One region of the Streptomyces sp. NPDC052687 genome, then DNA from elsewhere that is predicted to be linked to it. Evidence: riboswitches for the same ligand, from Rfam matches in the RefSeq annotation. Region 1 holds a riboswitch; each other region holds the start of a gene.
What was found. A riboswitch is a leader RNA that binds a small molecule or an ion and turns the genes downstream of it on or off. The one in region 1 is predicted to bind thiamine pyrophosphate.
Positions count from the first base shown of each region.

Region 2: it holds a riboswitch for thiamine pyrophosphate, as region 1 does, so the genes downstream of both, AB0K92_RS09240 (thiamine ABC transporter substrate-binding protein) here and thiO (glycine oxidase ThiO) in region 1, are expected to answer to the same signal.
Region 3: it holds a riboswitch for thiamine pyrophosphate, as region 1 does, so the genes downstream of both, thiC (phosphomethylpyrimidine synthase ThiC) here and thiO (glycine oxidase ThiO) in region 1, are expected to answer to the same signal.

Region 1 covers NZ_JBFATR010000021.1:78,766-89,019, reverse strand. Annotated here, with positions in the region: gene metF (methylenetetrahydrofolate reductase [NAD(P)H]) at 1-427, opposite strand, end outside; gene thiE (thiamine phosphate synthase) at 607-1,266, opposite strand; gene AB0K92_RS18955 (Rv2175c family DNA-binding protein) at 1,401-1,766, opposite strand; gene AB0K92_RS18950 (FAD-dependent oxidoreductase) at 1,944-3,119, opposite strand; gene AB0K92_RS18945 (hypothetical protein) at 3,275-3,625, opposite strand; TPP riboswitch at 3,678-3,789, shown strand; gene thiO (glycine oxidase ThiO) at 3,898-5,118, shown strand; gene thiS (sulfur carrier protein ThiS) at 5,115-5,315, shown strand; gene AB0K92_RS18930 (thiazole synthase) at 5,319-6,113, shown strand; gene pknB (Stk1 family PASTA domain-containing Ser/Thr kinase) at 6,228-8,162, shown strand; gene AB0K92_RS18920 (deoxyribonuclease IV) at 8,297-9,199, shown strand; gene AB0K92_RS18915 (sulfite oxidase-like oxidoreductase) at 9,210-9,842, opposite strand; gene bfr (bacterioferritin) at 10,028-10,254, shown strand, end outside.
Region 2 covers NZ_JBFATR010000006.1:122,127-132,380, forward strand. Annotated here, with positions in the region: gene AB0K92_RS09225 (maleylpyruvate isomerase family mycothiol-dependent enzyme) at 1-35, opposite strand, end outside; gene AB0K92_RS09230 (ABC transporter ATP-binding protein) at 61-1,080, opposite strand; gene AB0K92_RS09235 (iron ABC transporter permease) at 1,080-2,681, opposite strand; gene AB0K92_RS09240 (thiamine ABC transporter substrate-binding protein) at 2,729-3,853, opposite strand; TPP riboswitch at 3,943-4,049, opposite strand; gene rlmN (23S rRNA (adenine(2503)-C(2))-methyltransferase RlmN) at 4,074-5,180, opposite strand; gene AB0K92_RS09250 (phosphatidate cytidylyltransferase) at 5,332-6,474, opposite strand; gene frr (ribosome recycling factor) at 6,474-7,031, opposite strand; gene pyrH (UMP kinase) at 7,176-7,934, opposite strand; gene tsf (translation elongation factor Ts) at 8,127-8,963, opposite strand; gene rpsB (30S ribosomal protein S2) at 9,117-9,995, opposite strand.
Region 3 covers NZ_JBFATR010000005.1:117,212-127,465, forward strand. Annotated here, with positions in the region: gene hisC (histidinol-phosphate transaminase) at 1-923, opposite strand, end outside; gene AB0K92_RS08080 (LacI family DNA-binding transcriptional regulator) at 1,363-2,475, shown strand; gene AB0K92_RS08085 (metallophosphoesterase) at 2,680-3,789, shown strand; gene AB0K92_RS08090 (hypothetical protein) at 4,071-4,934, shown strand; gene thiC (phosphomethylpyrimidine synthase ThiC) at 5,024-6,829, opposite strand; TPP riboswitch at 6,822-7,011, opposite strand; gene AB0K92_RS08100 (YibE/F family protein) at 7,083-8,858, shown strand; gene AB0K92_RS08105 (SsgA family sporulation/cell division regulator) at 9,088-9,525, opposite strand; gene AB0K92_RS08110 (IclR family transcriptional regulator C-terminal domain-containing protein) at 9,625-10,254, opposite strand, start outside.

The DNA.
Region 1 (10,254 bases):
CGGCGGCGTAGGTGAGGCCCTCGGGGTGCCGCACCCACTCGCCCATCGGGTCGCCGGGCGGGTCGCCGCGCAGCGCGAGCATGTTGCGGATCCCGGCGTCGGCGTACTGGCCGATGATGTTGCGCAGGTCGGCCACCGAGTGGTCGACGGCGGTGAGGTGGGCGATCGGGGTGAGGGTGGTGTCCGAGGCGATGGCCTCGGTCGCCTTGACGGTGCCCGCGCGGGTGGAGCCGCCGGCGCCGTAGGTCACGGAGACGAAGTCGGGCGCCACGGCCTCGACCCGGCGCAGCGCGTTCCACAGCATCCGCTCGCCCTTCGGGGTCTTCGGGGCGTAGAACTCGAACGAGTACGTCGTCTTGCCGGTCGCGAGCATGTCGCGCACGGTCGGGGCGTGGTCCGACCTGGTGGATGCGGTGCCGAGGGCCATACGGGCAGGTTAGCCAGGGGGCGGGGGTCGCCCAACCAGAGCCGGAGAATTTGCCCGATTCGTCGCTTTGTTGTCCACCCCTTGGACAGACCGGCGGACAGGTCGGCGGGCACGGTGGCGGACCGACCGGCGGGCACGGTGGCGGACCGACCGGCGGGCACGGTGGCGGAAAACCGCTCCTACGGAGCGTCCCGCAGCCGCTTCGCCAGTTCCGCCGCGGCGGCGCCCGGGTCGTCCGCCTCGGTGATCGCGCGGACCACGACCACCCGGCGGGCGCCCGCGTCCAGGACCTGGTCCAGGTTGGCGAGGTCGATGCCGCCGATGGCGAACCAGGGACGGTCGGTGCCCAGGGCGGCGGTGTACCGCACCAGGCCGAGGCCGGGGGCGTGGCGGCCGGGCTTGGTGGGGGTGGGCCAGCAGGGGCCCGTGCAGAAGTAGTCCACGCCGTCCTGGACGGCGGCGGCGGCCGCCTCGGACTCGGCGTGGGTGGAGCGGCCTATGAGGACGTCGGCGCCGAGGACGGCGCGGGCCGCGGGGACCGGGAGGTCGCCCTGTCCGAGGTGGAGGACGTCCGCGCGGGCGGCGTGGGCGACGTCCGCACGGTCGTTGACCGCGAGGAGCTTGCCGTGCCGGGCGCAGGCGTCGGCGAAGACCGCCAGGTGCTCCAGCTCCTCGGCCGCCTCCATGCCCTTGTCGCGCAGCTGCACGATGTCGACACCGCCGGCCAGCACCGCGTCCAGGAACTCGGGCAGGTCGCCCTGGCGCTTGCGGGCGTCCGTGCACAGGTAGAGCCGGGCGTCGGCCAGGCGGGCGCGCGCGGTGGTGGCGGTGTCGGGCATGGGTCCCCCCGTTGTCGGTGGCGTACGGGCCGCGGCCGGGCCGCGGGCCGCAGTGAACCACGGCCGTGGCCCCGTGCGCGCCGCGGCCCGTACTCCGGACGGTCGGTCAGCGTTCTTCGTTCGGTGTGCTCGGATCAGACGGCGAGCGCCTGGGCCCGGCGCTTCACCTCCGTGCCGCGATTCTCGCTGAGGGCCTGCGCGGGGGTGCCGGGCAGGCTGTCATCGGGGGTGAAGAGCCACTCCAGCATCTCTTCGTCCGTGAAGCCGTCGTCCCGCAGCAGCGTCAGGGTCCCGGACAGGCCCTTGACGACCTTGTCCCCGTCGATGAAGGCGGCGGGGACGTGCAGCGCGCGGTTCTCACCACGGCGTACGGCGATGAGCTGGCCGTCCTTGACCAGCTGCCGCACACGCGTCACCTCGACGCCGAGCTTTTCGGCGATGTCGGGGAGGGTGAGCCAGGCGGGGACGAGAGCATCGATCTTTGCGTCAATCTCGGTCACGTCACCAAGCCTGCCATCCCGCACTGACACTCGGTACCCAGGGCACCCGCGGCAGGGCCGACGGAGTGTGCGGCAGACCCGCACGGGTGCCGGATGTCACCGGACGGCAGCGCGGCGCCCCCGCCGCGCAGAGTGCGCCGCGCCGGGCCCCGCGCCACCGTCCGCGCGGTGCGCGGGTCACGCCGTCGCGGACTTCAGCGGTCGGCTCGGGTCGGTGAGGAGGCGGGGGTCCATGGGGGTGGCGGACTCGATCAGGCGGCGACCCTGGGCCAGGTCGCGGGGGCGGCCCACCGCCAGCAGGGCGACCAGGCGGTCGTCGCGGAGCCAGCAGACCGTCCAGGCGGGTCCGGACGGGTCCCCGCGCCAGAGCAGGGTGTCGGCGGAGGCGTGGTGGCCGGCGTACTGGACGAAGCGGCCGAACTGCTCGGACCAGAAGTACGGGACCGGGTCGTAGACCGCGGTGGGCTCCCCCGTGGCCGCGCCGAGGATGTTCGCGGCGACCGTGCGGGGGCCCTGGAGGGCGTTGTCCCAGTGGTGGACGAGCAGGCGCTCGCCGTACCGCGCGGAGGGGAAGGACGCGCAGTCGCCGACGGCGTAGACGTCCGGCGCGGAGGTGCGCAGACCGGCGTCCGCCACGACCTCGCCCCGGGCCCCCAGCTCGATGCCGGAGCCCGCCAGCCAGGCGGTGGCGGGGCGGGCGCCGATGCCGACGACCACGGCCCCGGCGGGCAGCCGCGTCCCGTCGTCGAGGAGCACCGCGCCGGGCTCGACGCCCGCCACGCGCGTGCGCGTGCGCAGGTCCGCCCCGGCGTCGGCGTACCAGGCGGCCATCGGCGCCGCGACCTCGGCGGGCAGCGCGCCCGCCAGGGGATGGTCCGCGGCCTCCACGACGGTGACCGCGCAGCCCGCCTCCCGCGCGGCGGTGGCGAACTCCGCGCCGATCCAGCCCGCGCCGACGACCACGATGTCGTGCTGCCGGCCGAGCACCGGCCGCAGCCGTTCGGCGTCGTCCAGGGTGCGCAGCAGATGCACCCCCGGCACGCCCTCGGCGCCCGGCAGCCGGACCGGTTCGGCACCGGTGGCGACGACCAGGACGTCGTACGGCACGGGCCCGGCCTCGGTATCCAGCTCGTGGTCGGCGGGGCGCACCCCGCGCACCTCGCGGCCGAGGTGGAGGTCGATGCCGAGCGCCTCGAAGTCGACGTCGAAGGCGGAGCCCTCGGCCGTGCCGAGCAGGACGGCCTTGGACAGCGGGGGCCGGTCGTACGGCTGGTGGGGTTCCGCGCCGATCAGCGTCACCGTGCCGGTGAACCCCTGTTCCCGCAGGGCGACCGCGGTCTGCACCCCGGCCATGCCGGCACCCGCCACGACCACCCGCCGCGGCGCGGACGCCTCCCGCTCCCGAGCCTCCCCAGCCCGCGACCGCGCTGCCCGCGTCCCCCGCTCCTGCGTCTGCTCGCTCACCTGATCACCATAGTCGTCACCCTAGACACCTGACGTTCCGTCAGTCACCGCTCCCGCGTGGTGACCTGCTCCACAACGCTGGTCCCGCCGCCCTCCCGGGACTCCCACTCCCAGGTCTCCTCCAGCCGCACCCGCCCGTCGGGCAGCTCCACCACGTGCGACACGCAGTGCCCGCAGGCCGTCGTCCCGTCGTGCCGCAGCTGGACGTACCGGAAGTCCAGCCGGTCGCCCCGCCGGGTACCCACGAGGTGCCCGCGCGCGATGTCGCCGCCCTCGTACTCGGCCCAGATCTCGCCGTCCCGCTCGTGGTAGCGGAACCGGGTGCCCGTGCCCACCTGGCCGGGGGCCTGGTCGGCGACGGGGGCGAGGACGAGACCGTCGAGGCTGCGGGCCACGGGCGGAGGCTCCCTTACTGAGACATACGGCGTCGGGCTAGGGTGGCCAACGTAAAGCACTCGCGGGAGCCCGGACGCACCGGGCTGAGAGGGAGGCTGGCGGCCTCCGACCGTACGAACCTGATCCGGGTCATGCCGGCGAAGGGAGGGGCTGGACGCCCATGTCGCGTACGTCCGACACATCCGACGTCACCTCAGGTGTCACCTCCGATGTCAGCCCTGACATCACCCCTGAGGTCTCCGATGTCACCCCTGAGGTCACGTCCGACGTCATCTCATCAGCGGCCCCCGACGTCCTGGTCGTCGGGGGCGGGATCATCGGTCTGGTCACGGCCTGGCGAGCCGCGCAGCGCGGGTTCGCCACGGCGGTGCTCGACCCGGAGCCGGGCGGCGGGGCCGCCCAGGTGGCGGCCGGAATGCTGGCCGCCGTCACCGAACTCCACTACGGCGAGCACACCCTGCTCGGCCTGAACCTGGCCTCGGCCCGCCGCTACCCCCAGTTCGCGGCCGAGCTGACCGACCTCACCGGCCACGACCTCGGCTACCGCCAGTGCGGCACCCTCGCCGTCGCGCTGGACGCCGACGACCGCGCCCACCTGCGCGAACTGCACACCCTGCAACGCGAGTCGGGGCTCGACTCCGAGTGGCTGTCGGGGCGCGAGTGCCGGCGCCTGGAGCCGATGCTCGCGCCCGGCGTGCGCGGGGGCCTGCGGGTCGACGGCGACCACCAGATCGACCCGCGGCGGCTCGCGGCCGCCCTGGTCGCCGCCTGCGAGCGCTCCGGGGTGGTGTTCCACCGGGTCCGCGCGGAGCGGCTCACCGTCGCACGGGACCGCGCCACGGGCGTGGTCACCGCCGACGGCACCGCGCTGGCCGCCGGGCAGGTGGTGCTCGCCGCCGGCAGCCTCAGCGGGCGCCTGGCGGGTGTCCCCGAAGCCGTGGTGCCGCCGGTGCGGCCGGTGAAGGGGCAGGTGGTGCGGCTGACCGTGCCCGCGCGGTACGCGCCGTTCCTGAGCCGGACCGTGCGGGCCGTGGTGCGCGGCAGCCACGTGTACCTGGTGCCGCGCGAGAACGGCGAGCTGGTCGTCGGCGCCACCAGCGAGGAGCTGGGCTGGGACACCACGGTGACGGCGGGCGGCGTCTACGAGCTGCTGCGCGACGCCCACGAGCTGGTGCCCGGCATCACCGAGCTGCCGCTGACGGAGACCCGCGCGGGGCTGCGCCCCGGCTCCCCCGACAACGCTCCGCTGCTCGGCCCGACCGGCCTCGACGGGCTGCTGCTGGCCACCGGCCACTACCGCAACGGAGTGCTGCTGACCCCGGTGACCGGCGACGCGCTCGCGCACGCCCTGGCCACCGGCGGACTGCCGGAGGAGGCCCGCCCGTTCACGCCGCAGCGTTTCAGCGAGGCGGCCACGAAGGCCGCACGTGCGCAGAGCACACCCCTCCCCCACTCCCCCTCGCAGCCCGCCCTCACGGAGCAGCCCGCATGAACATCTCGGTCAACGGCGAGACCCGCGAGGTCGCGCCCGGCACGGCGCTCGACGCCGTCGTCCGCACGCTCACCGCCGCGCCCTCCGGCGTGGCCGCCGCCCTCAACGAAACCGTCGTCCCGCGCGGACAGTGGGCGACGACCGCGCTCTCCGACGGGGACCGCGTCGAAGTCCTCACCGCCGTCCAAGGAGGCTGACCCATGGCCGACGACCCCTTCGTCCTCGGTGGTACGACCTTCACGTCCCGGCTGATCATGGGCACCGGCGGCGCGCCCAGCCTGGAGGTCCTGGAGCGGGCACTGGTGGCCTCCGGGACCGAGCTGACGACGGTCGCGATGCGGCGGGTCGACCCCGGCGTGCGCGGCTCGGTGCTCTCCGTGCTCGACAGGCTGGGCATCCGGGTGCTGCCGAACACCGCGGGCTGCTTCACCGCCGGCGAGGCGGTGCTCACCGCGCGGCTGGCGCGGGAGGCGCTGGGCACCGACCTGATCAAGCTGGAGGTCATCGCCGACGAGCGCACCCTGCTGCCGGACCCGATCGAGCTGCTGGAGGCCGCCGAGACGCTGGTCGACGACGGCTTCACCGTGCTGCCGTACACCAATGACGACCCGGTGCTGGCGCGCAGGCTGGAGGACGTGGGCTGCGCGGCGATCATGCCGCTCGGCTCCCCCATCGGCTCCGGGCTCGGCATCCGCAACCCGCACAACTTCCAGCTGATCGTCGAGCACGCGCGCGTGCCGGTGATCCTGGACGCGGGCGCCGGCACCGCGTCCGACGCCGCGCTCGCCATGGAGCTGGGCTGCGCCGGGGTGATGCTCGCCTCGGCGGTCACCCGCGCCCAGCAGCCGGTGCTGATGGCGGAGGCGATGCGGCACGCGGTCGAGGCGGGCCGGCTGGCCCACCGCGCGGGCCGTATCCCCCGCCGCCACTTCGCCGAGGCGTCCTCCCCGGTGGAGGGCCGGGCCCACCTGGACCCGGAGCGCCCGGCGTTCTGATCCGCCGCCGTCCCGGGACCGCCGTCCCGGGGACGGTCACAGCTCTGCTGCAGTCCGCCCCCGGGGCCGCTGTGACGGCAGGCGGTGTCGGTGGCGGCTCGTAGACTCACCCGCGTGGACACGACCCTTCAGGACCCTCTGGTCGGGCAGCTGCTCGACGGCCGATACCGCGTCGACGCGCGGATCGCGGTCGGCGGGATGGCCACGGTCTACCGGGCCGTGGACACCCGCCTGGACCGCGTGCTGGCGCTGAAGGTCATGCACCCCACGCTGGCGGCCGACGCGTCGTTCGTGGACCGGTTCATCCGGGAGGCCAAGTCGGTCGCCCGGCTGGCCCACCCCAACGTGGTGCAGGTCTTCGACCAGGGCACCGACGGGTCGTACGTCTATCTGGCCATGGAGTACGTCGCCGGGTGCACCCTGCGCGACGTACTGCGCGAGCGCGGGGCGCTCCAGCCGAGGGCCGCGCTGGACATCCTGGAGCCGGTGCTGGCCGCGCTGGGCGCCGCGCACCGCGCGGGGTTCGTGCACCGGGACATGAAGCCGGAGAACGTCCTGATCGGCGACGACGGCCGGGTGAAGGTCGCCGACTTCGGGCTGGTCCGCTCGGTCGACACCGTCACCAGCACCACCGGCGCCGTCCTCGGCACGGTCTCCTACCTGGCCCCCGAACAGATCGAGCACGGCACCGCCGACCCGCGCGTGGACGTCTACGCCTGCGGCGTGATGCTGTACGAGATGCTGACCGGCGGCAAGCCGCACACCGGCGAGACCCCGGCCCAGGTGCTGTACCAGCACCTCCACGCGGATGTCCCGCCGCCCTCGGCGGCCGTCCCGGGCCTGCCGTACGAGCTGGACGAGCTGGCCGCCTCGGCGACCGCCCGCACCCCGGACCTGCGGCCGCACGACGCGGTGGCGCTGCTCGCCCAGGCCCGCGAGACCCGCGCGGCGCTGAGCGCGGACCAGCTCGACGCGGTCCCGCCGCAGGCCCTGGCGGCGGAGCACGACAACGCGGAGGACCGCACGAGCGTGATCCCGCGCGCGCTGACCACGCCCTTGCGCGTGCTGCCGGTCGACGGGGACGACGAGGATGCCGCGGTGCCGTCCGACCGGACCAGCCGGCTGGAGCGCCCGCCCGTCCCGGCGCCCCGGCGCCGCCCCCGGCCGCCGCGCGCGGTGGTCACGGTCGTCGCCGCCGTCCTGCTGGGCCTCGGGCTCGGCGCCGGCGTCTGGTACATCAACTCGGGGCAGTTCACGCGCGTGCCCGCGGTGCTCGGCAAGACGCAGGAGCAGGCCGAGGGGCGGCTCACGGACGCCGGCCTGGAGGTCGGTGACGTCGAGCACGCGTACAGCGACACGGTCAGGCGCGGCACGATCATCAGCACGGACCCCGCGCCGGGCAGCCGCATACGGCAGAACGACTCGGTGACGCTGACCGTCTCCGACGGCCCGCAGACCGTGAAGGTGCCGAACCTGGCGGGTTACCGCCTGGACAAGGCGCGGGACGTGCTGAAGGACGAGGGCCTGGAGCCGGGCATGGTCACCCGGGAGTTCAGCGACGAGGTGGAGCGGGGTTTCGTGATCGGCACCGAGCCGGTCGCGGGCACCGAGCGCAAGGCGGGCTCCGCCATCGCGCTCACCGTCAGCAAGGGCAGCCCGGTGGACGTCCCGGACGTCGTCGGACAGGACCTCGCCGACGCGCGGGAGCAGCTGGCGGAGGCCGGTCTGAAGGTCCGGGTCGCCGAGCGGCGGGTGCACTCGGAGCACGAGCAGGGTCAGGTCGCCCGGCAGTCCCCGGGCGCGGGCGGCAGGGCCGCCGAGGGCGACACGGTGACCCTCACGGTGTCCAAGGGCCCGGTGATGGTCGAGGTCCCGGACGTGGTCGGGGACAGCGTCGACGAGGCGAAGGACAAGCTGGAGGCCGCCGGTTTCCAGGTCGACGAGGACCGCGGGCTGCTGGGCCTGTTCGGCGACACGGTCAAGGAGCAGTCGGTGGCGGGCGGCGAGCCGGCGCCCGAGGGCTCGACGATCACCATCACCATCCGCTGACCGCCGGCCGGTCCCGGCCGGGCTCCCGTCCCGCGCCCGCCCAGGCTCCCGGTCCGCTCCCGGCCGGCGAGGCGTCGCTCACACCGGCCGCCGGGCGGTGCGGGCCACGGGACGCGCCATGACACCCTGAACGGGTGAAGAGTGAACTTCCCGGCCCCCTCCACGATCTCCCCGGCCGCCGGCGCAACCCCGTCGGCAGCCATGTCCCCGTGGCCGGTGGCCTCAGCTCGGTGGGCCTGTCGTACGCCCGCGACATCGGTGCCGAGACCGTGCAGGTCTTCGTCGCGAACCCGCGCGGCTGGGCCACACCGGCCGGCAACGCGCGGCAGGACGAGGAGTTCCGGGCGGCGTGCGCGGCGGAGTCGGTCCCGGCGTACGTCCACGCGCCGTATCTGATCAACTTCGGTTCGCACACCGAGGCGACCGTGGAGCGGTCGGTGGAGTCGCTGCGGCACTCGCTGCGGCGCGGGCGGGAGATCGGCGCGCTCGGCGTGGTGGTGCATACCGGCAGCGCGACCGGCGGCCGGGACCGGTCGGTGGCGCTGAAGCAGGTGCGCGCGCACCTGCTGCCGCTGCTGGACGAGCTGACCCACGACGACGACCCGTTCCTGCTGCTGGAGTCGACGGCCGGCCAGGGCTCCTCGCTCTGCTCGCGGACCTGGGACTTCGAGCCGTACTTCGAGGCGCTGGACGCGCATCCGAAGCTGGGCGTGTGCCTGGACACCTGCCACATCTTCGCCGCCGGGCACGACCTGACCGGCCCGAGCGGGATGCACCAGACGCTCGATCTGCTGGTGGAGACGGTCGGCGAGGGCCGGCTGAAGCTGATCCACGCCAACGACTCCAAGGACGTCGTCGGCGCGCACAAGGACCGGCACGCGAACATCGGCGCCGGTCACATCGGCGAGGACCCGTTCCGGGCGCTGATGACGCATCCCGCCACCGAGGGCGTCCCGCTGATCATCGAGACCCCCGGCGGCAAGGAGGGCCACGCGGCGGACGTGGAGCGCCTGAAGAAGCTGCGGGAGGCCGGCTAGCCCCGCAGGGTCACAGTTCGGGGCCCTCTCCGGGTTCCTCCTGGTAGGAGTAGCGCTGTTCCTTCCATGGGTCGCCGATGTTGTGGTAGCCGCGCTCCTCCCAGAAGCCGCGGCGGTCGGCGGTCATGTACTCCACGCCGCGCACCCACTTGGGGCCCTTCCAGGCGTACAGGTGCGGCACGACCAGGCGCAGCGGGAAGCCGTGCTCGGCGGTGAGCAGCTCGCCGTCCTTGTGGGTGGCGAAGATCGTGCGCTCGGCGGCGAAGTCGGACAGCCGCAGATTCGAGCTGAAGCCGTACTCCGCCCACACCATCACATGGGTGACATTCTCGGCGGGCGGGGCGATCTCCAGGATGGTCCGCGCGGGGATGCCGCCCCACTCCGCGCCGAGCATGCTGAACTTCGTCACGCAGTGCAGATCGCCGACGACGGTGGTGTACGGCAGAGCCGTGAACTCCTCGTGGGTCCAGCAGTGCTTCTCGCCGTCGGCGGTGGCCCCGAAGACCCTGAACTCCCAGCGCTCCGGCCGGAACTTGGGCACCGGCCCGTAGTGCGTGACCGGCCAGCCGCGCTGCACTCGCTGCCCCGGCGGAAGCTCGGACCGTGCTGCTTCTCCTGTTTCGCGCTCCACCGGATGACCCATGTATCCATCCTGACAGACCCCGGCCGGTGCACAGGACCAGGCGGGCCCGTAAACGGGCAACTACCACCAAGCACCACTAAGCATGCACTTACTTACTAAGTACGCACTTACTGGACGATCTTCCGCAGCCGGTGCAATCATGCGGCGCAACCTGGCAGTTCCCCCGCGCGGAAGGAGCCTCTGCGATGCAGGGCGACCCCGAGGTCCTCGAATTCCTGAACGAGCAGCTGACCGGCGAGCTGACGGCGATCAACCAGTACTGGCTGCACTACCGGATCCAGGACAACAAAGGCTGGACCAAGCTCGCCAAGTACACGCGTGAAGAGTCCATCGATGAGATGAAGCACGCGGACAAGATCACCGAGCGCATCCTCATGCTGGACGGGCTGCCCAATTACCAGCGCCTGTTCCA
Region 2 (10,254 bases), on a different contig from region 1:
TCGTCGCAGTAGCGGTCGTGCGCGAGTCGGCTCATGACCCGCACCCTATGATCGGCTCGCTCAGTCGAGCACCACGATTTCGGCCACGTCGAACTCCACGCCGACCACGTCCCCGACCTCCGGCGCCGACCGCAGCGCGCACGCCGCCTCCAGGCGCGGGGCGTCCTCCGGCTGGAGGTGCACGGCGACATGGGTGCCCTTGAAGGTGCGGGCGGCTACCGCGCAGCGCAGCCCGGCGTCGGGGGCCACCAAGCGCACCCCGGCGGGCCGGACGAGCAGGGTGCGCGCCCCCTGGGCGGCGCCCTCGGGGACCGGCAGCTTGCCCCAGGGAGTGGCGGCGGCCTGTCCGGCGACGGTGGCGTCGACCACGTTCTCGAAGCCGAGGAAGCGGGCCACGAACGCGTCCGCCGGCCGCTGCCACACCTGAAGGGGCGTCCCGGACTGGGCGATCCGCCCGTCCCGCATCACCACGACCCGGTCGGCGAGCGCGAACGCCTCGCCCTGGTCGTGGGTGACCGCGAGCACGGTGGTGCCGAGCCGGCCGAACAGCTCCCGGAGTTCCACCACCAGCCGTTCCCGCAGCGACCGGTCGAGCTGGCCCAGCGGCTCGTCCAGCATCAGCAGCCGTGGCCGGGGCGCGAGCGCGCGGGCCAGCGCGACCCGCTGCTGCTCGCCGCCGGAGAGCGCGGCCACGGCCCGGCGGCCGGCGCCCGGCAGCCCGACGAGGTCCAGCAACTCCCGTACGCGCTCGTCCTGCTGCCGCCGGGGAACGCCGTGCATCCGCAGCCCGAAGGCCACGTTGCCGCCCACGTCCCGCTGCGGGAACAGCTGATGGTCCTGGAACATCAGCCCGAGTTCACGCCGGTGCGCGGGCACCCCCGTCTGGTCGCGCCCGTCCAGCACCACCCGCCCGGCGTCCAGGCCCTGCAGCCCGGCCACCGCCCGCAGCAGCGTGGACTTGCCGCTGCCGCTGGGCCCGAGCACGCACACCACCTCGTGCTCGGCGACGACGAGATCGACCGCGTCGAGCACGGCCCGCCCGCCGAACCGCACCGTCGCGCCCTCGACCCGCAGCAGCATCAGAACTCCCCCGTCCGGTCGGTCCGCAGCCGCTCCAGCACCAGCAGCGCCACCGCGCACACCACCATCAGAATCGTCGACAGGGCCATCGCCTGCCCGTAGTTGAGGTCGCCGGGCCGTCCCAGCAGCCGCGCCACGGCGACCGGCAGCGTGGGGTTGTCGGGGCGCGCGATGAACACGGTCGCCCCGAACTCCCCGAGCGACACGGCGAACGCGAACCCGGCCGCGACCAGCAGCGCCCGCCGCACCATCGGCAGGTCGACCTCCCGCCACACCCGCCACGGCGACGCCCCGAGCACCGCCGCCGCCTCCCGCAGCCGGACGTCCACCGCGCGCAGCACGGGCAGCATGGTCCGCACCACGAACGGCACCCCGACCAGCGCCTGCGCGAGCGGCACCAGGATCCACGAGGCGCGCAGGTCCAGCGGCGGCTCGTCGAGCGCGATGAGGAAGCCGAAGCCGACGGTGACGGCGGACACGCCGAGCGGCAGCATCAGCAGCGCGTCGAACCCGCGCACGAACCGCCCGGCGTCGCGCCGGGTCAGCGCCGCCGCCGCGAGCCCGCCGATCACGACGGCGATGGCGGTCGCGGCGAGGGCGTACCGCAGCGAGTTGCCGATCGCCTCGATCGGCGGGACCAGGAAGGTGCCGCCGTCCGCGCGGGTCAGCGCCTCGTAGTACAGGAAGCCGGGCGCGTCCAGGGAGCGCTGCACCAGCACCGCCAGCGGCAGCACCAGCAGCAGGGCGATGGTGACGAGGACCCCGGCCAGCAGCGCCCACTGCCCGGCCCCGCGCGGCCGGCGCGCGGTGACCGCCGCGTCCACCAGCCGCAGCGCGCTCTCCCGCCGCCGTACCGTCCAGGCGTGCACGGCGAGGATCGCACCGACCGCCGCGAACTGAACGAGGGTGAGCACCGCGGCCGTGGACAGGTCGAAGATCTCCGACGTCTGCCGGTAGATCTCGACCTCCAGGGTGGAGAACGCGGGCCCGCCGAGGATCTGCACCACGCCGAAGGAGGTGAAGGTGAACAGGAACACCATCAGCGCGGCGGCGGCCACGGCGGGCGCGAGGGCGGGCAGGGTGATCTGCCGCCAGGCCGCCCACCGGGACGCGCCGAGCATCCGAGCGGCCTCCTCCTGCCGCGGGTCGAGCTGCGCCCACAGCCCGCCGACGGTGCGGACGACGACCGCGTAGTTGAAGAACACGTGCGCGAGCAGGATCGCCCACACGGTGGTGTCCAGCCGTACGCCCCACAGCTCGTCCAGCAGTCCGCCGCGCCCGAGCAGCGCCAGGAACGCCGTACCGGCCACGACCGTGGGCAGCACGAACGGCACGGTCACCACCGCCCGCAGCAACTGCTTGCCGGGGAAGTCGAGGCGGGCGAAGACATACGCGGCGGGCAGCGCGAGCAGCAGGGTGAGCGCGGTGGAGGCGAGCGCCTGCCAGGTGGTGAACCACAGCACGTGCCGGATGGCGGGGTCGGCGGGCACGTCGACGAGCCGCCCGAGCTGCCAGGACCCGTCGGCGTTCAGGCCGCGGGCGACGATCGCGGCGACGGGCCAGGCGAAGAAGACGGCGAAGAACGCGACGGGCAGGGCCATGAGCCCGAGCCGCGCCGCCGCGCTCTTCGCGCCGCCCCGGCGGGGGGTTACTTCAGTACGAGCGAGGTCCACGACTTGACCCAGTCGTCACGGTTGTCGGCGATCTTCGCCGGGTCCATGGTCTCGGGGTCCTCGGCCTGCGGGCCGTACGTCGCGAACTCCTCGGGCACCTTCGCGCCCTCCCGCACCGGGTAGACGAACATGTTCAGCGGCATGTCCTCCTGGAACTCCTTGCCGATCAGGAAGTCCAGGAGCGCCTTGCCGCCCTCGGGGTTCTGCGCGTTGCTCAGCAGCCCGGCGTACTCGACCTGCCGGAAGCAGGTGCCCTCGGCGACGCCGGTCGGTGCGGTCTTCGGCTTCGGGTCGGCGTAGATCACCTCGGCGGGCGGCGAGGAGGCGTACGACACGACGAGCGGCCGGTCGGCGTCGGCCTTCTTCCCGCCGGCGGAACCGGAGAACTCCTCGTTGTACGCCTGCTCCCAGCCGTCGACGACCTTCACGCCGTTGGCCTTGAGCTTCTTCCAGTAGTCCTGCCAGCCTCCCCCACTCTCGGCTTCGCTCGAGCGGGAGGTGCCCCCATCGCCGTACTTCGCGGCGGTGCCGAGCAGGAAGCCGAGGCCCGGCGAGGAGGTGGACGGGTTCTCGGTGACCAGCAGGTTCTTGTACTCCGGCTTGATCAGGTCGTCGAAGGAGTCCGGCGGGGTCAGCTTCTTCTCGCTGAAGTACGCCTTGTCGTAGTTGACGCAGATGTCGCCGGTGTCGACGGGCGTGACCCGGTGCTCCGCCTCGTCGGCGCGGTACTCGGGCCGGATCAGGTCGGAGCCCTTCGCCTCGTACGGCTGGAAGAGGCCGTTGTCGAGGGCGCGGGAGAGCAGGGTGTTGTCGACGCCGAAGAAGACGTCGCCCTGCGGGTTGTCCTTGGTCAGGATCGCCTTGTTGACGGCCTGCCCGGCGTCGCCGTCCTCCAGCACCCTGACCTTGTAGCCGGACTTCTTCTCGAAGGCGGCGAGGACGTCCTTCGAGACGGCCCACGAGTTGTGGCTGACGAGCGTGACGGTCCTGGATCCGGAACCGCCGCCGGACGCCTGGTCGCCGTCGGACGACCCGCACGCGGACAGCGTGACCAGGCCGAGCCCGACGGCCAGGATCGTGGCCTTCTTGGTGATGCTCACTGAATTCCTCCTGGAGGGACCAGGAAGAGACGCGGCCCCGCCCGGGAGCCTCCGGGGAAAATCCGGGGCTCCCGGGCAGGGCGCAACAGCTCGAGTGGTGACCGATCTCCCTACCCAGAATGACCTGGGCCAGGTTCGGAGGGTCTGCGGCCGGGTGCCGCACTCTCAGCGCTGTGGCGCTCCCCTGTCGGAATATGCAGATGTACTTACGCCCGTCAGACTACCGTTCGGTGGCGGCGAGCTGACCACACGCCCCGTCGATCTCCTGACCACGGGTGTCCCGGATCGTCACCGGCACCCCGTGCGCGGCGATGGCCTCGACGAACGCCTTCTCGTCCTCGGGCCGCGAGGCGGTCCACTTCGAGCCGGGCGTCGGGTTCAGCGGGATGAGGTTGACGTGTACCGGCCGGCCCTTGAGCAGCCGGCCCAGCCGGTCGCCCCGCCAGGCCTGGTCGTTGATGTCCCGGATCAGGGCGTACTCGATGGACAGCCGGCGTCCGGACTTCTCGGCGTACTCGAACCCCGCGTCCAGCACCTCGCGCACCTTCCACCGGGTGTTCACCGGGACCAGGGTGTCGCGCAGCTCGTCGTCGGGGGCGTGCAGCGAGATCGCCAGCCGGCACTTGAAGCCCTCGTCGGCGAACCGGTGGATGGCCGGGACGAGCCCGACGGTCGACACGGTGATCCCGCGCTGCGACAGCCCCAGCCCGTCGGGGGCGGGATCGGTCAGGGCGCGGATGGCGCCGACGACCCGCTTGTAGTTGGCGAGCGGCTCGCCCATCCCCATGAAGACGATGTTCGACAGCCGCGCGGGCCCCCCGGGCACCTCGCCGTCGCGCAGCGCCCGCATACCGTCCACGATCTGGTGCACGATCTCGGCGGTCGACAGGTTCCGGTCGAGCCCCGCCTGCCCGGTGGCACAGAAGGGGCAGTTCATGCCGCACCCGGCCTGCGAGCTGATGCACATGGTCACCCGGTCCGGGTAGCGCATCAGCACCGACTCCACGAGCGTGCCGTCGAACAGCCGCCACAGCGTCTTGCGGGTCGTGCCCTCGTCCGTCGACAGATGCCGTACGACGGTCATCAGCTCGGGGAACAGCGCCTCGCGCAGCTTCTCGCGGGAGGCGGCCGGGATGTCGGTCCACTGCTCCGGGTCGTGCGCGTACCGCGCGAAGTAGTGCTGCGAGAGCTGCTTGGCACGGAACGGCTTCTCACCGATCTCGGCGACCGCGTCCTTCCGCTCCGCGGGCGAGAGATCGGCAAGGTGCCGCGGCGGCTTCTTGGCTCCGCGCGGGGCGACGAAAGTGAGTTCTCCGGGCTTGGGCATGGTCCTACCAGTGTCGCAGATCCGATCGGGTGACCCGGGCCGCCCGGCTCGGCGCCCCCTCCGCCGCGCGGAGCCGCGGGCCGCGGACCCGCGGGTGTGCGAAAGCCCCCGCCCGGGGGCGGGGGCCAAGGCGCTGCCGGAGGGCGGCCGGTCAGCTGCTTCCGACGAAGGCCACGAGGAGCAGCCACACCACCGGAGCGGTGGGCAGGAGGGAGTCGAGGCGGTCCATGATGCCGCCGTGCCCGGGGAGCAGGGTGCCCATGTCCTTGATGCCCAGGTCCCGCTTGATCATGGACTCGCCGAGGTCGCCCAGGGTGGCGCTGGCCGCGACGGCGAGGCCGAGCAGCAGGCCCTGCCACCAGGAGCCGCCGTCCACCAGGAACTGCATGCACAGCGCGCCCACGGCCATGGCGAACGTCACCGCGCCCAGCAGGCCCTCGCGGGTCTTGCCGGGGCTGATCCGCGGGGCGAGCTTGTGCCTGCCGAACCGCCAGCCGACGGCGTACGCCCCGGTGTCGCTGACCACGGTCAGCAGCAGGAACGTCAGCACCCGCCACGGCCCGTCCTCGGCCGTCAGCATCATCGCGACGAACGTCGCAAGGAACGGGACGTAGAACGCGGCGAAGACGCCGGCCGTGACGTCCTTGAGGTAGCCCTCCGGGGGTTCCGTCATCCGCCAGACCAGCACCGCGAGCGCGGTGAGCGCCATCGCCACCCACGCGCCCTCGACGCCCCGGACGTACCCGGCGACCACCATGGCCGCCCCGCCGATCGCGAGCGGCACCAGCGGCGCGCGGATGCCCTTGCGCTCGTCGAGCCGCTTGGTCAGCTCCCACAGTCCGACGACCACCGCGACCGCGATCACACCGACGAACACGGCCTTGTAGACGAACAGCGACGCGATGATCACCGCGCCCAGTCCGACGCCGACCCCTATCGCGGCGCCGAGGTCCCGGCCCGCGCTCTTCTTCTGCGGGGCGGGGGCCGGCTGCGGGGCGTCGTGCATGGGCTCCGGATTCCTCGGCGCGCCGGAGGCGGGCGCCGACGTGCTCTCGTCTGGGAACAGCGGGCCGCTCAGCCGAGCGGCCCCCCGGCCGTCATCCTGGTTTCCGCCGTCCGCGGATACGTCGGACACGATGGGCATGGGCCGAGTCTGCTGCGCGTCACGCGCATCGTACGCGGGACCCGCCGGGACGGCGCCCTGCACGGGTCCCCGGACATGCCCCTGGGCAGCCCCTTGATCGGGCGGGCCCCAGTACCCGGTCTGCGGCGCCCCCCAGGAAGAGTCGTTCATCAGACCTCGAGCAGTTCGGCTTCCTTGTGCTTCAGGAGCTCGTCCACCTGGGCGACGTACTTGGCGGTGGTGTCGTCGAGCTCCTTCTCCGCGCGGCGGCCCTCGTCCTCGCCGATCTCGCCGTCCTTGATCAGCTTGTCGATGGCGTCCTTGGCCTTGCGGCGCACGGAGCGGATCGAGATCTTCGCGTCCTCGCCCTTGCCCTTGGCGACCTTGATGTACTCGCGGCGGCGCTCCTCGGTCAGCTCCGGGAACACCACTCGGATGATGTTGCCGTCGTTGCTCGGGTTGACGCCCAGGTCGGAGTCGCGGATCGCCTGCTCGATGTTGCGCAGCGCGCTCTTGTCGAACGGGGTCACCACGGCCATGCGCGGCTCCGGCACGGAGAACGAGGCCAGCTGGTTGATCGGCGTCGGTGCGCCGTAGTAGTCGGCCACGATCTTGTTGAACATCGCCGGGTGCGCACGGCCGGTGCGGATCGCGGCGAAGTCCTCCTTGGCGACCACGACGGCCTTCTCCATCTTCTCCTCGGCCTCGAGGAGGGTCTCTTCGATCACCACTTGCTCCTGCGTGTCTTGAGTAGGCCCGGCTGCGGTTGACGTGTTGTGGTCGGCGGCCGGCTGCGTCGCGTCTTCTTCCTGCACGGTTCCCGACCGGCAGGACATTGTCCATCCCCCGGCCGGGGTCCGTGGGTCAACCGGTCAGTTCCGGCTGCCCTGGTCACCCACCAGCGTGCCGATCTTCTCACCCTTGACGGCCCGGGCGATATTGCCCTCGGCCAGAAGCTCGAAGACGAGGATCGGCAGCTTGTTGTCACGGCACAGCGTGATGGCCGTGGCGTCGGCGACCTTCAGATCGCGCGTGATGACCTCGCCGTAGCCGAGGGCGTCGAACTTCACGGCGTCCGGGTTGATCTTCGGGTCGGAGTCGTAGACCCCGTCGACTCCGTTCTTGCCCATGAGCAGCGCCTCGGCGTCGATCTCCAGGGCGCGCTGGGCGGCGGTGGTGTCGGTGGAGAAGTACGGCATGCCCATACCGGCGCCGAAGATGACCACGCGCCCCTTCTCCAGGTGGCGCACGGCGCGCAGCGGGATGTACGGCTCGGCGACCTGGCCCATGGTGATGGCGGTCTGGACCCGGCTGTCGATGCCTTCCTTCTCCAGGAAGTCCTGGAGGGCGAGGCAGTTCATGACGGTGCCGAGCATGCCCATGTAGTCCGAGCGGGCGCGGTCCATGCCGCGCTGCTGGAGTTCGGCGCCGCGGAAGAAGTTGCCGCCGCCGATGACGACCGCGATCTGCGCTCCGTCGCGCACGACGGCCGCGATCTCGCGGGCGATCTTGTGCACCACGTCGGGGTCGACGCCCAGGCCCCCGCCACCGGAGAAGGCCTCTCCGGACAGCTTCAGCAGAAACCGGCCGCGTACTTTGCCGTCGTCGCTCTTCTGGGCCTTGGTGGTCATGGGGGATCCCGCCTCTTTCACGTGTTGCACATACGAAGAAGGCCACTGCCGGTGGGGTGTCGTTCGCAACCCATGCGCGGCAATGGCCTCCTCGTCAGATCTGCTGTCGCCCGCCACGCTCGTGTGCGTGGCGGCGTACGCAAACGACCGCACCCGACCCTGTCGGGGCCGAGTACCCGTCGCGGTACGGACTCAGATGCCGACCTTGATACGCGTGAAGCGCTTCAGGGTGACACCGGCCTCGTCCAGAACCTTCTGGACGGACTTCTTGTTGTCGAGCGCGTACGGCTGGCCGAGCAGCGTCGCGTCCTTGAAGAAGCCGTTCAGACGACCCTCGACGATCTTGGCGATCGCGGCCTCGGGCTTGCCCTCGGCGCGGGTGGTCTCCTCGGCGATACGGCGCTCGGACTCGACGACGTCGGCCGGGATCTCGTCCTTGGAGAGGTACTTCGGCGCGAAGGCGGCGATGTGCTGGGCGACGCCCTTGGCGACCTCGGCGTTCGGCTTGTCGAACTCGACGAGCACACCGATCTGCGGGGGCAGGTCGGGGTTCGTGCGGTGCATGTACGCCGTCACGAAGCCGTCCGCGTACTGCGCGAAGCGGTCCAGGACGATCTTCTCGCCGAGGGTGGCGTTGGCCTCGTCCACGAACGCCTGGACGGTCTTGCCGGGCTCGATCTCGGAGGCGAGCAGGGCCTCCAGGTCGGCCGGGGAAGTGGCGGCGACGTGCTCGGCGATCTTGTTGGCGACGGCCTGGAACTTCTCGCCCTTGGCGACGAAGTCCGTCTCGCACTTCAGCTCGACGAGGACGCCGGAGGAGTTGTCGTCGGCGATGATCGAGACCACGGCGCCGTTCTCGGCGGAGCGGCCCTCGCGCTTGGCGACGCCCTTCTGGCCCTTGATGCGCAGCGCCTCGACGGCCTTCTCGACGTTGCCCTCGGCCTCGTCCAGCGCCTTCTTGCAGTCCATCATGCCGGCGCCGGTGAGCTCACGGAGCTTCTTGACGTCGGCGGCGGTGTAGTTCGCCATGATTCAGTGAATCTCTCTCGAAGTCTGGAAGATCGGAGGTCTGCACGGTCCGCGACGCAGGGTGTGGATCGGGGACGCTGCGCTGACCTACGGGTGAACGGCGGGAGCGGTCTTGGTGTCACCGCTCCCGCCGTCAACGGCTGACGCTGACGGTCAGGCCTGCTCGCCCTCGGCGGCCGGGGCCTCGGCCGGAGCCTCGGCGGCCTCCGCGGCCGGCGCCTCGGCGGCGGCCGGGGCGGCGTCCTCGGTCTCCGCCTTCTTCTCGCCCTCGAGCAGGTCGCGCTCCCACTCGGCCAGCGGCTCGCCGGCGGCCTTGTCGCCCTTGCCGGCCTCGGCCACGCCGGAGCGGGCCATCAGGCCCTCGGCGACGGCGTCGGCGATGACGCGGGTGAGCAGGGTGACGGAGCGGATCGCGTCGTCGTTGCCCGGGATCTTGTAGTCGACCTCGTCGGGGTCGCAGTTGGTGTCGAGGATCGCCACGACCGGAATGTTCAGCTTCCGGGCCTCACCAACGGCGATGTGCTCCTTCTTGGTGTCCACGATCCAGACGGCGCTGGGCACCTTCTGCATCTCGCGGATACCACCGAGGGTCTTCTCCAGCTTGGCCTTCTCGCGCGAGAGCACGAGAAGCTCCTTCTTGGTCAGACCGGACGCGGCGACGTCCTCGAAGTCGATCTGCTCGAGCTCCTTGAGGCGCTGCAGACGCTTGTAGACGGTCGAGAAGTTGGTGAGCATGCCGCCCAGCCAGCGCTGGTTGACGTAGGGCATGCCGACGCGGGTGGCCTGCTCGGCGATGGCCTCCTGCGCCTGCTTCTTCGTGCCGACGAACATGACCGTGCCGCCGTGGGCGACGGTCTCCTTGACGAACTCGTAGGCGCGGTCGATGTACGACAGCGACTGGAGCAGGTCGATGATGTAGATGCCGTTGCGCTCCGTGAAGATGAAGCGCTTCATCTTCGGGTTCCAACGACGGGTCTGGTGACCGAAGTGGACGCCGCTCTCCAGCAGCTCCCGCATCGTGACGACGGCCATGGCCGTGTTCTCCTTGGTTCTCGGTTGTGCCGCGGATGCCGGACGGCTTCCGCGCCTGACGCCCGCAGCGCGCCGTTGCCACAAGGACCGAGGGGCGCTGACTCCGAGATTCCGGACGGTGCCGGCTCCCGGTGTCGGGGCGTGCGAAGTCGACCCGGTGACCCGGATCGCCATCAGAAGTGTACGGGACCGGCGGAGCGCCGGGTGACGCCGCTGTCCACAACCGGGCGGTGGTCCACAGGCTCCGGCCGTGATCGCC
Region 3 (10,254 bases), on a different contig from region 1:
CGCAGCCACACGAAGTTCGCCTGGGTCTCGGGCACCGTCCAGCCCTGGGAGCGCAGCCCGTCGACCACGCGGGTGCGCTCGCAGACCAGCGAGCCGACCCGGCCGAGCAGCTCGTCCTCGGCGCGCAGCGAGGCGATCGCCGCCTCCTGCGCCAGCTGGCTCACCCCGAACGGCACTGCGGTCTTCCGCAGCGCCGCCGCCACCGGCTCGTGTGCGATCGCGAAGCCGACCCGCAGCCCGGCGAGGCCGTAGGCCTTGGAGAACGTCCGCAGCACACAGACGTTCGGCCGCTCCCGGTACAGCTCCACGCCGTCCGGCACCTCGGGGTCGCGGATGAACTCCCGGTACGCCTCGTCGAGGACGACCAGCACATCGCCGGGCACCCGGTCCAGGAAGCGCTCCAGCTCGGCCCGGCGCACCACCGTGCCCGTGGGGTTGTTGGGGTTGCAGACGAAGATCAGCCGGGTGCGGTCGGTGATCGCCCCTGCCATCGCGTCCAGGTCGTGCACATCGCCCGCCGTCAGCGGCACCCGCACCGAGGTCGCGCCGCTGATCTGAGTGATGATCGGGTACGCCTCGAAGGACCGCCAGGCGTAGATCACCTCGTCGCCGGGTCCGGAGGTCGCCTGCACCAGCTGCTGGGCGACGCCGACGGAGCCGGTGCCCGTGGCCAGGTGGGAGACCGGGACCCCGAACCGCTCGGACAGCTCGTTCATCAGCCCCGTACAGGCCATGTCCGGGTAGCGGTTGAAGGAAGCGGCCGCGGCCGTGACGCGCTCCATCACACCGGGCAGCGGCGGATAGGGGTTCTCGTTGGAGGACAGCTTGTAGGCCACCGGACCGTCCGCGGCGGCGGGCTTGCCCGGCTTGTAGGTGGGGATACCCTCCAGCTCGGCGCGCAGCTTGGGGCTCGTCTCGCTCACCGCAGTCCTCCTCGCGACCACCGGCGCCGCCTGGCCGCCGCCGGCTTCCAATGCTTCTTACCTTATGAGGATTCGGCCCGGCTGCGAACAGGTGAGCGCACACCGGATAGCGGGGAAAGCCAACCTCCCCCGTCCCAGCGGCATCAGGGGCATCACCGCCCGAAGGCGTACGAAGCGGGGGGCGCGCCGCACATATATCTACGCGCCGGTGGCTCACTCCCTGGCGCGCATCCCCCATGCAGGTGAGTTGAGACCTCTTCGAGACCTGGACCGGTCAACAGGCGGGTGCACGCCGACAAGTCACGTCCTATGCCCAACCGCTTCAACTACCTCTAATTCAGAGGCGATTGCCGCCGCCCAGCCATGCAGAAACGTGCCTGTCAACGGCTGCATATGCGTCCGCACTACCCCACCGCATGAGCCCTACTATCGGCTCGCCATGACAGCAGCAGGGAAGCACCAGGTGAGCCGCGCGGAAACCTCACGTCGAGGCAGCCGGCCGGGCCGGGCGGGCATCAGAGACGTGGCCGCCGCCGCCGGAGTCTCCATCACGACCGTCTCCGACGCCCTGAACGGCAAGGGCCGGCTCCCGGACGCCACCCGGCGCCATGTCCGAGAAGTCGCCGACCGGCTGGGATACCGTCCCTCGGCCGCGGCCCGCACCCTCCGTACCGGCAAGTCCGGCCTCATCGGCCTGACCGTGACCACGTACGGGGATGAACCTTTCACCTTCACCGAGTTCGCGTACTTCGCGGAGATGGCGCGGGCCGCCACCTCGGCCGCGCTCGCGCGCGGCTACGCCCTGGTCATCCTGCCCGCGACCTCCCGCCACGACGTCTGGTCGAACGTCGCCCTGGACGGCACCGTCGTCATCGACCCCTCCGACCAGGACCCGGTCGTCAGCGAGCTGGTCCGGCAGGGTTTACCGGTCGTCTCCGACGGCCGCCCGGCCGGCTCCCTGCCGGTCACCGCCTGGGTCGACAACGACCACGAGGCCGCCGTCCTGGGCATCCTCGACCACCTGGCCGACGCCGGCGCCCGCCGGATCGGCCTGCTCACGGGCACCACCACGGACACCTACACCCACCTGTCGACCACCGCGTACCTGCGCTGGTGCGAGCGCGTCGGCCAGGACCCGGTGTACGAGGCCTACCCGGCCCACGATCCGTGCGCGGGCGCCGTCGCGGCCGACCGGCTGCTCGCACGCCCGGACCGGCCCGACGCGGTCTACGGGCTGTTCGACCCCAACGGCACCGACCTGCTCGCCGCCGCCCGGCGCTACGGCCTGCGCGTACCGGACGACCTGCTGCTGGTCTGCTGCAGCGAGTCCACCGTGTACGCCAACACCGAACCGCCGATCACCACGCTCTCCTTGAAGCCCCGCCGGATCGGCACGGCCGTGGTCCAGCTCCTCATCGACGCCATCGAGGGCGTCGAATCGGAGCACACGGTCGAGCAGGTGATACCGACCGAGCTGATCGTGCGTACCTCGTCCCAGCGACGCCCGCCGCGGACGACGGTCAGCCCGCCACGGGTCCCCGGAGAGGGCTAGGGTCCGCGGAGGAGGGCCGGACAGGGCGGGCACCAGGTCGGTCGAAGCCCGGCCCAATCGGGGCGAAAGCCGCAGTGAACTGGACTCTTGCTCTGATTCACCACCCCTGGGTCATCACACGGCGCGATCCGCATTCCTATGATGGGCCCACGACACCGCGGGCCGCTGCGACCAGGCAGTCCGAAGCGGTGCAGCTGCGGCGCGATGGTGGAGGGGTCGATGACTCAGGGGGCCGGTCAGGGACCCGAGGTGGAGCGGACGGCGACGTTGCGCGACTTCCGGGTACCCGCGTACGTCCACGAGACCGGTCCGTACGTCCACAGCTCTCACCCCGGCGAGGTCCCCGGCCCCGTCGTGGAGCCGGTGTCCTTCCCGCCGGAGTACACGCCGACCCAGCGCGACCTGCCCGTGATCAACCGGGGTGACACGCTTCAGGTGACCGTCGACCCGGCGCCCGCCCCCGCCCCCGCGCCCGTCGCCCAGCCCGCCACGGTTCCGGGCCCCCTGTTCGTCGTGGGCGACGTGCACGGCTACCTCGACGAGCTGGTGGCCGCGCTGCAGGAGAAGGGCCTGATCGACGCCGCCGGGCACTGGTGCGCGGGTACCGCGCGGCTGTGGTTCCTCGGCGACTTCACCGACCGCGGCCCGGACGGCATCGGCGTCATCGACCTGGTGATGCGGCTGTCCGCCGAGGCCGCCGCGGCCGGCGGTTACTGCAAGGCCCTGATGGGCAACCACGAGCTGCTGCTCATCGGCGCCAAGCGGTTCGGCGACACGCCGGTCAACTCCGGCGCGGGCACCGCGACCTTCCAGGCGGCCTGGCTGCTCAACGGCGGCCAGAAGACCGACATGGACCGCCTCCAGGACCACCACCTGCAGTGGATGGCCCGCCTCGACGCGCTCACCGAGATCGACGGCCATCTGCTCGTCCACTCCGACACCACCGCCTACCTGGACTACGGCGACTCCATCGAGGCCGTCAACGACAACGTCCGCGAGACCCTCACCCGCAACGACGCGGACGAGGTCTGGGACCTGTTCCGCAAGTTCACCAAGCGCTTCTCGTTCCGCGACGAGGGTGGCGCCGACGCCGTGCGCACCCTGCTCGACACCTACGGCGGCACCCGCATCGTCCACGGCCACAGCCCCATCCCCTACCTGCTGGGCGAGGTCGGCTCCGAGGACGGCGAGGACAGCACCGGGCCCGTGGTCGAGGGACCCCACGTCTACGCCGACGGTCTCGCCATCGCGATGGACGGCGGCGTGACCATGGCCGGGAAGCTGCTGGTCCAGCAACTCCCGCTGCACAGCTGAGCGTTCGGCGTCCGGGCATCCCCTCGAAGCCCGACCGGCGTCGGACCCGTGCCCGATCGGTGCGGATACGCGCACGACCGGTGTCCGGCCGGCGCCGCACCGGATCCCGACCGGTGTCCGACCGGTCGGTAACGCCGCAGGCCGGGGCCCAATTTCGGTAAACCCCCTGTCACCGCCTGCCGTCACCGCTCTACCATCGGCATATCCGTAGCAGGCTCCCCTCCGTTTCTGCCCGACGGCTCGTCAGCGTGCGAGCCCCAAGCCCTACGGAGCATCGGGGGATGCACATGAACAGCGTTCCGCAGCACCTGCTGAGCGAGGACCGCCAGGAGTACGAGCGGCTCCTCGACGAGGCGCTGCGCTCGGCACCACACCGCCCGGAACTGGCCGCTGTCGGACAGCGGCTGAACACCGAACAGCTGCGCACCATGGCGCTCGGCGCCACGGCCCTCATCACCGCGGCCGCCACGAGCGAGTACCAGCACTATGTGAAGGTCCGCGAGGAACTGCGCCACCCGGCGGCGTCCACCCCGTCGTCCGTCCGCGCGTCCGACTCCGCCGAGCCGGGGCCGAGCGCGATGGGGCTCGCCACCACCATGGGAGAGGCCGCCGAAACCGCCGGCGCGGGCGTCGTCGCCGTGATCGCCGTCCTCGCCCCCGTCCTCGCCGGCACCGCCGCGGCGATCTTCCTGCTCGTCGGCTACATCCTGAAGATGCTCGACCCCGATCAGGCGTTCGCCCGGACCATGCTCACCACCGGCTGGATATTCGGTGCCGTGACCGCCCTGGCGATCCTCGTCGCCGCGGTCGGTCTCCTGCTCACCGCGCTGCGCAACCGGCCCACACCGGAACCCGGTCCCTACGGCGCGGAGAACAGCGAACTGGCGCAGGCCAGAGAAGCCTGGCGCGAGGCCCTGCTCGAACGCGGCATCGTGCCGTTCCTGCGCGAAGCCCTCGCCGAACCCGGCACCGCCGCACTGCACCACACGGCACCGCCGGCGCCCACCGGCCGCATGCCGCACCTCGGGTACGACCGCCCCGGCTTCACCAGCCCCGGCGACGGCCGGTCGGCCGGGCGGCCCCGCTTCACCAGCCCTGACTACACCAGCCCGGACTTCGGCGGCCCGGACCACCATCCGGAGTGACCGCTGGCTTGCGCCCCCATGGTGCGGGGAGCGCAAGCCGGAGACGGCGCCTTGCCGGGCCCCGCGGGCGTCTGCCGGTCGCGGCGCGGTCAGTCCGCGATCGGCAGATAGACCCGGTTGCCCGCCGCGGCGAACTCCTTCGACTTCTCCGCCATGCCCTGCTCGATCTCCGCCTGGGTGCCGCCGTGTTCGCGGCGGATGTCCTGGGAGATCTTCATCGAGCAGAACTTCGGCCCGCACATCGAGCAGAAGTGCGCCGTCTTGGCGGGTTCGGCCGGCAGGGTCTCGTCGTGGAACGCACGGGCCGTGTCGGGGTCGAGGGCCAGGTTGAACTGGTCCTCCCAGCGGAACTCGAAGCGCGCGTCGGACAACGCGTCGTCCCACTCCTGCGCACCGGGGTGCCCCTTGGCGAGGTCGGCCGCGTGGGCGGCGATCTTGTAGGTGATGACACCGGTCTTGACGTCGTCACGGTTGGGCAGGCCCAGGTGCTCCTTGGGCGTGACGTAGCAGAGCATGGCCGTGCCCCACCAGGCGATCATCGCGGCACCGATGCCGGAGGTGATGTGGTCGTACGCCGGCGCGACGTCCGTCGTCAGCGGGCCGAGCGTATAGAACGGAGCTTCATCGCAGATCTCCTGCTGAAGGTCGATGTTCTCCTTGATCTTGTGCATCGGGACATGCCCCGGGCCCTCGATCATGGTCTGTACGTTGAAACGCTTCGCGATCCGGTTGAGTTCCCCGAGCGTCTTCAACTCGGCGAACTGCGCCTCGTCGTTGGCGTCCGCGATCGAGCCCGGCCGCAGGCCGTCACCGAGGGAGTAGGTGACGTCGTACGCGGCGAGGATCTCGCACAGTTCCTCGAAGTTCTCGTAGAGGAAGGACTCCTTGTGGTGCGCCAGGCACCACGCCGCCATGATCGAGCCGCCGCGGGAGACGATGCCGGTCTTGCGGTTCGCGGTCAGCGGGACGTACGCCAGGCGCACGCCCGCGTGGACCGTCATGTAGTCCACGCCCTGCTCGGCCTGCTCGATGACGGTGTCCTTGTAGATCTCCCAGGTCAGTTCCTCGGCCTTGCCGTCGACCTTCTCCAGGGCCTGGTAGAGCGGCACGGTGCCGATCGGGACGGGGGAGTTGCGCAGCACCCACTCGCGGGTGGTGTGGATGTTGCGTCCGGTGGACAGGTCCATGACCGTGTCGGCGCCCCAGCGGGTCGCCCAGGTCATCTTCTCGACCTCCTCCTCGATGGAAGACGTCACGGCCGAGTTGCCGATGTTGGCGTTGACCTTCACCAGGAACCGCTTGCCGATGATCATCGGCTCGATCTCCGGGTGGTTGACGTTGGCCGGCAGCACCGCCCGGCCCGCCGCGATCTCCTCGCGGACCACCTCTGGAGAAACGTTCTCCCGGATGGCCACGAACTCCATCTCCGGCGTGATCTCGCCGCGGCGCGCATACGCCAGCTGCGTGACCGCCTGGCCGTCACGGCCCCGGCGCGGCTGGCGCGGCCGTCCGGGGAAGACCGCGTCGAGGTTGCGCAGGCCGCCGCGCGGCGAGGTGTGCTTGATTCCGTCGTCCTCGGGACGGACGGGACGGCCCGCGTACTCCTCGGTGTCGCCGCGGGCGATGATCCAGTTCTCCCGCAGCGGTGGCAGACCCCTGCGGACGTCGGTGTCGACGTTCGGATCGGTGTACGGGCCGGATGTGTCGTACAACGTGACCGACTGCCCGTTGGTGAGGTGCACCTGGCGGACCGGCACCCGCAGGTCGGGGCGGGTGCCCTCGACGTACGCCTTGTGCCAGCCGATGGACTTCCCGGCCTCCCCGTCGGTCGACGTCCCCGTCGCGACGGAGGCGTTCTGCGTGGAGGCAGGCGTGCGCGCGTCCTTGATGGTCATGAGACCTACTCCCTACGCCGGCATTACCCGGTAACAGGTTCGGCGGTCGACGCAGCGGTATCCGTCATCCGACGTCTCGTGTGAAACATCACTCGCGATGGGTGATGTTTCATGTGAAACATCGCTGGGACGGAGGTCAGCGCCCTCTCAGCCCGGTGCTCCGAGCTCCCGCGTGTACAAAGGTGCCTCCACGCTAGCGTCAATTCGGGCGCGGTGAACAGGGGGCCCCGGTCGTTCTTGCGATGATCGGTCGGTGACCACGACGCAGCATCCCCCGTTCCCACCGCCCGAGCCCCCGCGCGGCGCAGGCCCCGGAGGCGGTCGTCACGACGAGCGTGCCGCCGGGGCGCACCCCGGAAGTGGTCCCGGAAGCGGCCCCGGAGGCAATCCGGGACGTGACTCCGGGGGCGGCTTCCGAGGTGGGTATGGAGACGGGCCCGGATCCGGTGACGGACGTGACCCCGGGCACGGTGACTGGTTCGGGTCCGGCGGCGGCCACAGCGCCGGGCACGGTGGCGAGTCCACGTCCGGCGGCGGCCACGGGCATCGCGGCGAGCCGGGTGCCGGTGGCGCGCCTGGACACGGCGGCGGGTCCGGCTTCGGAGGCGGCCACGGTGGTGGGTCGAGCTCCGGCGGCGAGTCGAACTCGGGTGGCGGGTCGAACTCCGGAGGCGGGCACGGAGGCGGTCACGGCCATGGTGGCGGGCACGGTGGCGGTGGCGGGCACGGGCACTCGCACAGTCATGGGCACGGCCCCGCGACGCCCGTCTCCCGGCATCTGCGCAAGCTGATCGCCGCCGTCCTCATCCCCTTCGCCGCCGCCGTGGTGGTCGGGCTGGCCGTGCTCTGGCCCGGCGGCGCACCGCCGCACGAACGGACCGGGGTCGGTTTCGACCGGCAGACCCAGCAAGCCACGGTCACCAGGGTCGAGAAGGTGGACTGCGGTGCGGTCAACGCCTCGGCACCGCCCCCGACCGGCGACACCTCCACCGCCGAAGGCTCCTCCGCCCAGCAGCAGGCCAACGGCACCTGCAAGAAGGCGACCATCCGCGTCGACACCGGCGAGGACAAGGGCCGTACCTTCAACGAGATCGTCCAGCCGGACCAGTCACGGCAGCTGGAGGAGGGTCAGAAGGTGATCGTCGCCTACGAGCCCTCCGCCCCGAAGGACCTTCAGTACTCGGTCACCGACGTGAACCGCAGGCTGCCGATGGGTCTGCTCGCCGGTCTCTTCGCGCTCGCCGTCGTGGTCGTCGGGCGGCTGCGGGGCGTCATGGCGCTGATCGCGCTGGCCATCAGCTTCCTGGTGCTGAGCTTCTTCGTCCTGCCGGCCATCCTGCAGGGCTCCAACCCGCTGCTGGTGGCGGTGATCGGGTCGAGCGCCATCATGCTCATCGCCCTCTACCTGTGTCACGGACTGTCGGCCCGGACATCCGTGGCAGTGCTCGGCACCCTGATCTCGCTGCTGCTGATCGGTGTGCTCGGCTCGCTGTTCATCGGCTGGGCCGCGCTCACCGGCGACACCGACGACAACACCGGCCTGATCCACGGGCTGTATCCGTCGATCGACATGAGCGGTCTGCTGCTCGCCGGCGTCATCATCGGTTCGCTGGGCGTCCTGGACGATGTGACGGTCACCCAGACGTCGGCGGTCTGGGAGCTGCACGACGCCAACCCGACGATGGGCTGGCGCGGCCTGTACCGCGCGGCCATCCGGATCGGCCGCGACCACATCGCCTCCGTCGTCAACACGCTGGTCCTGGCCTACGCGGGCGCCGCCCTGCCGCTGCTGCTGCTCTTCTCGATCGCGCAGAGCAGTGTCGGCACGGTCGCCAACAGCGAGCTGGTCGCGGAGGAGATCGTGCGCACGCTGGTGGGCTCGATCGGTCTGGTGGCCTCGGTGCCCGTCACGACGGCCCTCGCCGCGCTGGTGGTCTCGGCGGACCGCCCGGCGGCGGAGCCGGCGACGGCCGGCTCACGGACGCCGATGCCGCGCAGCGGGGGCCGGGGACGACGCCGCAAGCGGTGACGCTGCCGGTGCCGTCCGACGGCCACCGCACGCCGGCGCCCCAGCGCCCCGTGCCCACCGGCCCACCACCGGGGCACCGGGCGCCACCGGGTCACCGAGTCATCGGCCCACCGACCCCACTGCCTACCGGCCTCCCGGACCACAGATACGTCGGTAGGCCGATACGCAGGTACGCCGGTACGCAAAAAAGCCAAGAAGAAGCGTTACTCCACTCGAAGTACGCGCCGCCTCAACCCGCGCTCTGCTCCTCCGCGAGGATGCGGTCGAGCGCCTCGTCGAGGTGCGCGTCGAAGTCGGCGAGCGAGCCTTCCTGCCCCAGGGGCACCAACTTGTCGGTGCGGTCCAGGAAGGCGACGAGCGGCGCCGACGAGGAGCGGAACAGCGCCTGGTCGGCGCCCACCTGCAGCCGGATCAGCACCTCGCCCAGGGAATCGGGCTCCACGGGGGAGACCCGCACATCGCCCTCGCCGCAGGCCCGGCCCACACCGTCGATCAGCAGCTCGCGCCCGAACGCCCAGGTGACCGGCGCGTCTCCGGGCAGATGGAAGGTCAGGCGGACGGCGTAGGGATCACAGGTCTCGTACCGCAGCTCCACCGGGATGCGGAAGGAGAGTTCCTCGGAGACGAGAAAGCTCATCATGACCTCTGCCTGTACGGACTCGCGCATCGCCTACCCCGTCTGTTGCCGTCGATTGGCCGGGAATCAACCGTTGAATACTGCTGGCATCTTGCTGAACGTACACAGCAGATCACAAGGAGTGAGTTTTCAGATACTGATAGAAAGCGGGAGCGACCCCAGAAGGCGCCCGACCTCGTTCTGCAACTGACGGGCCGCGGGCAGCAGCCGGTCGGCCTGATGACAGGGGAGGGAGATGGCCATCGTGGCCGCCGTCGCCCCCACCGTGATCGGGATCGCCGCGCAGACCGTGCCCAGCGCGTACTCCTGACGCTCGATCACAGGTTCCATCCTGCCCACGCGTTCCAGACGCCGGAGCAGCGTTCGATTGTCACGCACCGTGTACGGAGTGAGGGACTGCACGGGATAGCGCTCCAGGTGATCGCGGCGGGCGGCCTCGTCCAGCTGGGACAGCAGACACTGGCCGATGGCGTGCGCGTGGCCGGTCTCGCGAAAGTCCGCCCACTCCTCGACCGCCGGATTGCCGGGGCTGTCGGAGACGCACACCACCTCGATCTCGCCTTCCCGGTAGATCGCGTAATACACCGGCACACCGATCGAATCCCGCCAGCGTGCGAGTGTCTCGGCCACCGTGCTGCGACGTTTCTCCTGTGCCCCGCTGCTGCTCAGCCGCTCGGCCGCCGCGCCGAGGAAGAACAGCCCCTTCTCGCGCCGCAGATAGCCCTCGTGCACCAGGGTGCGCAGCAGGTGGTAGGTGGT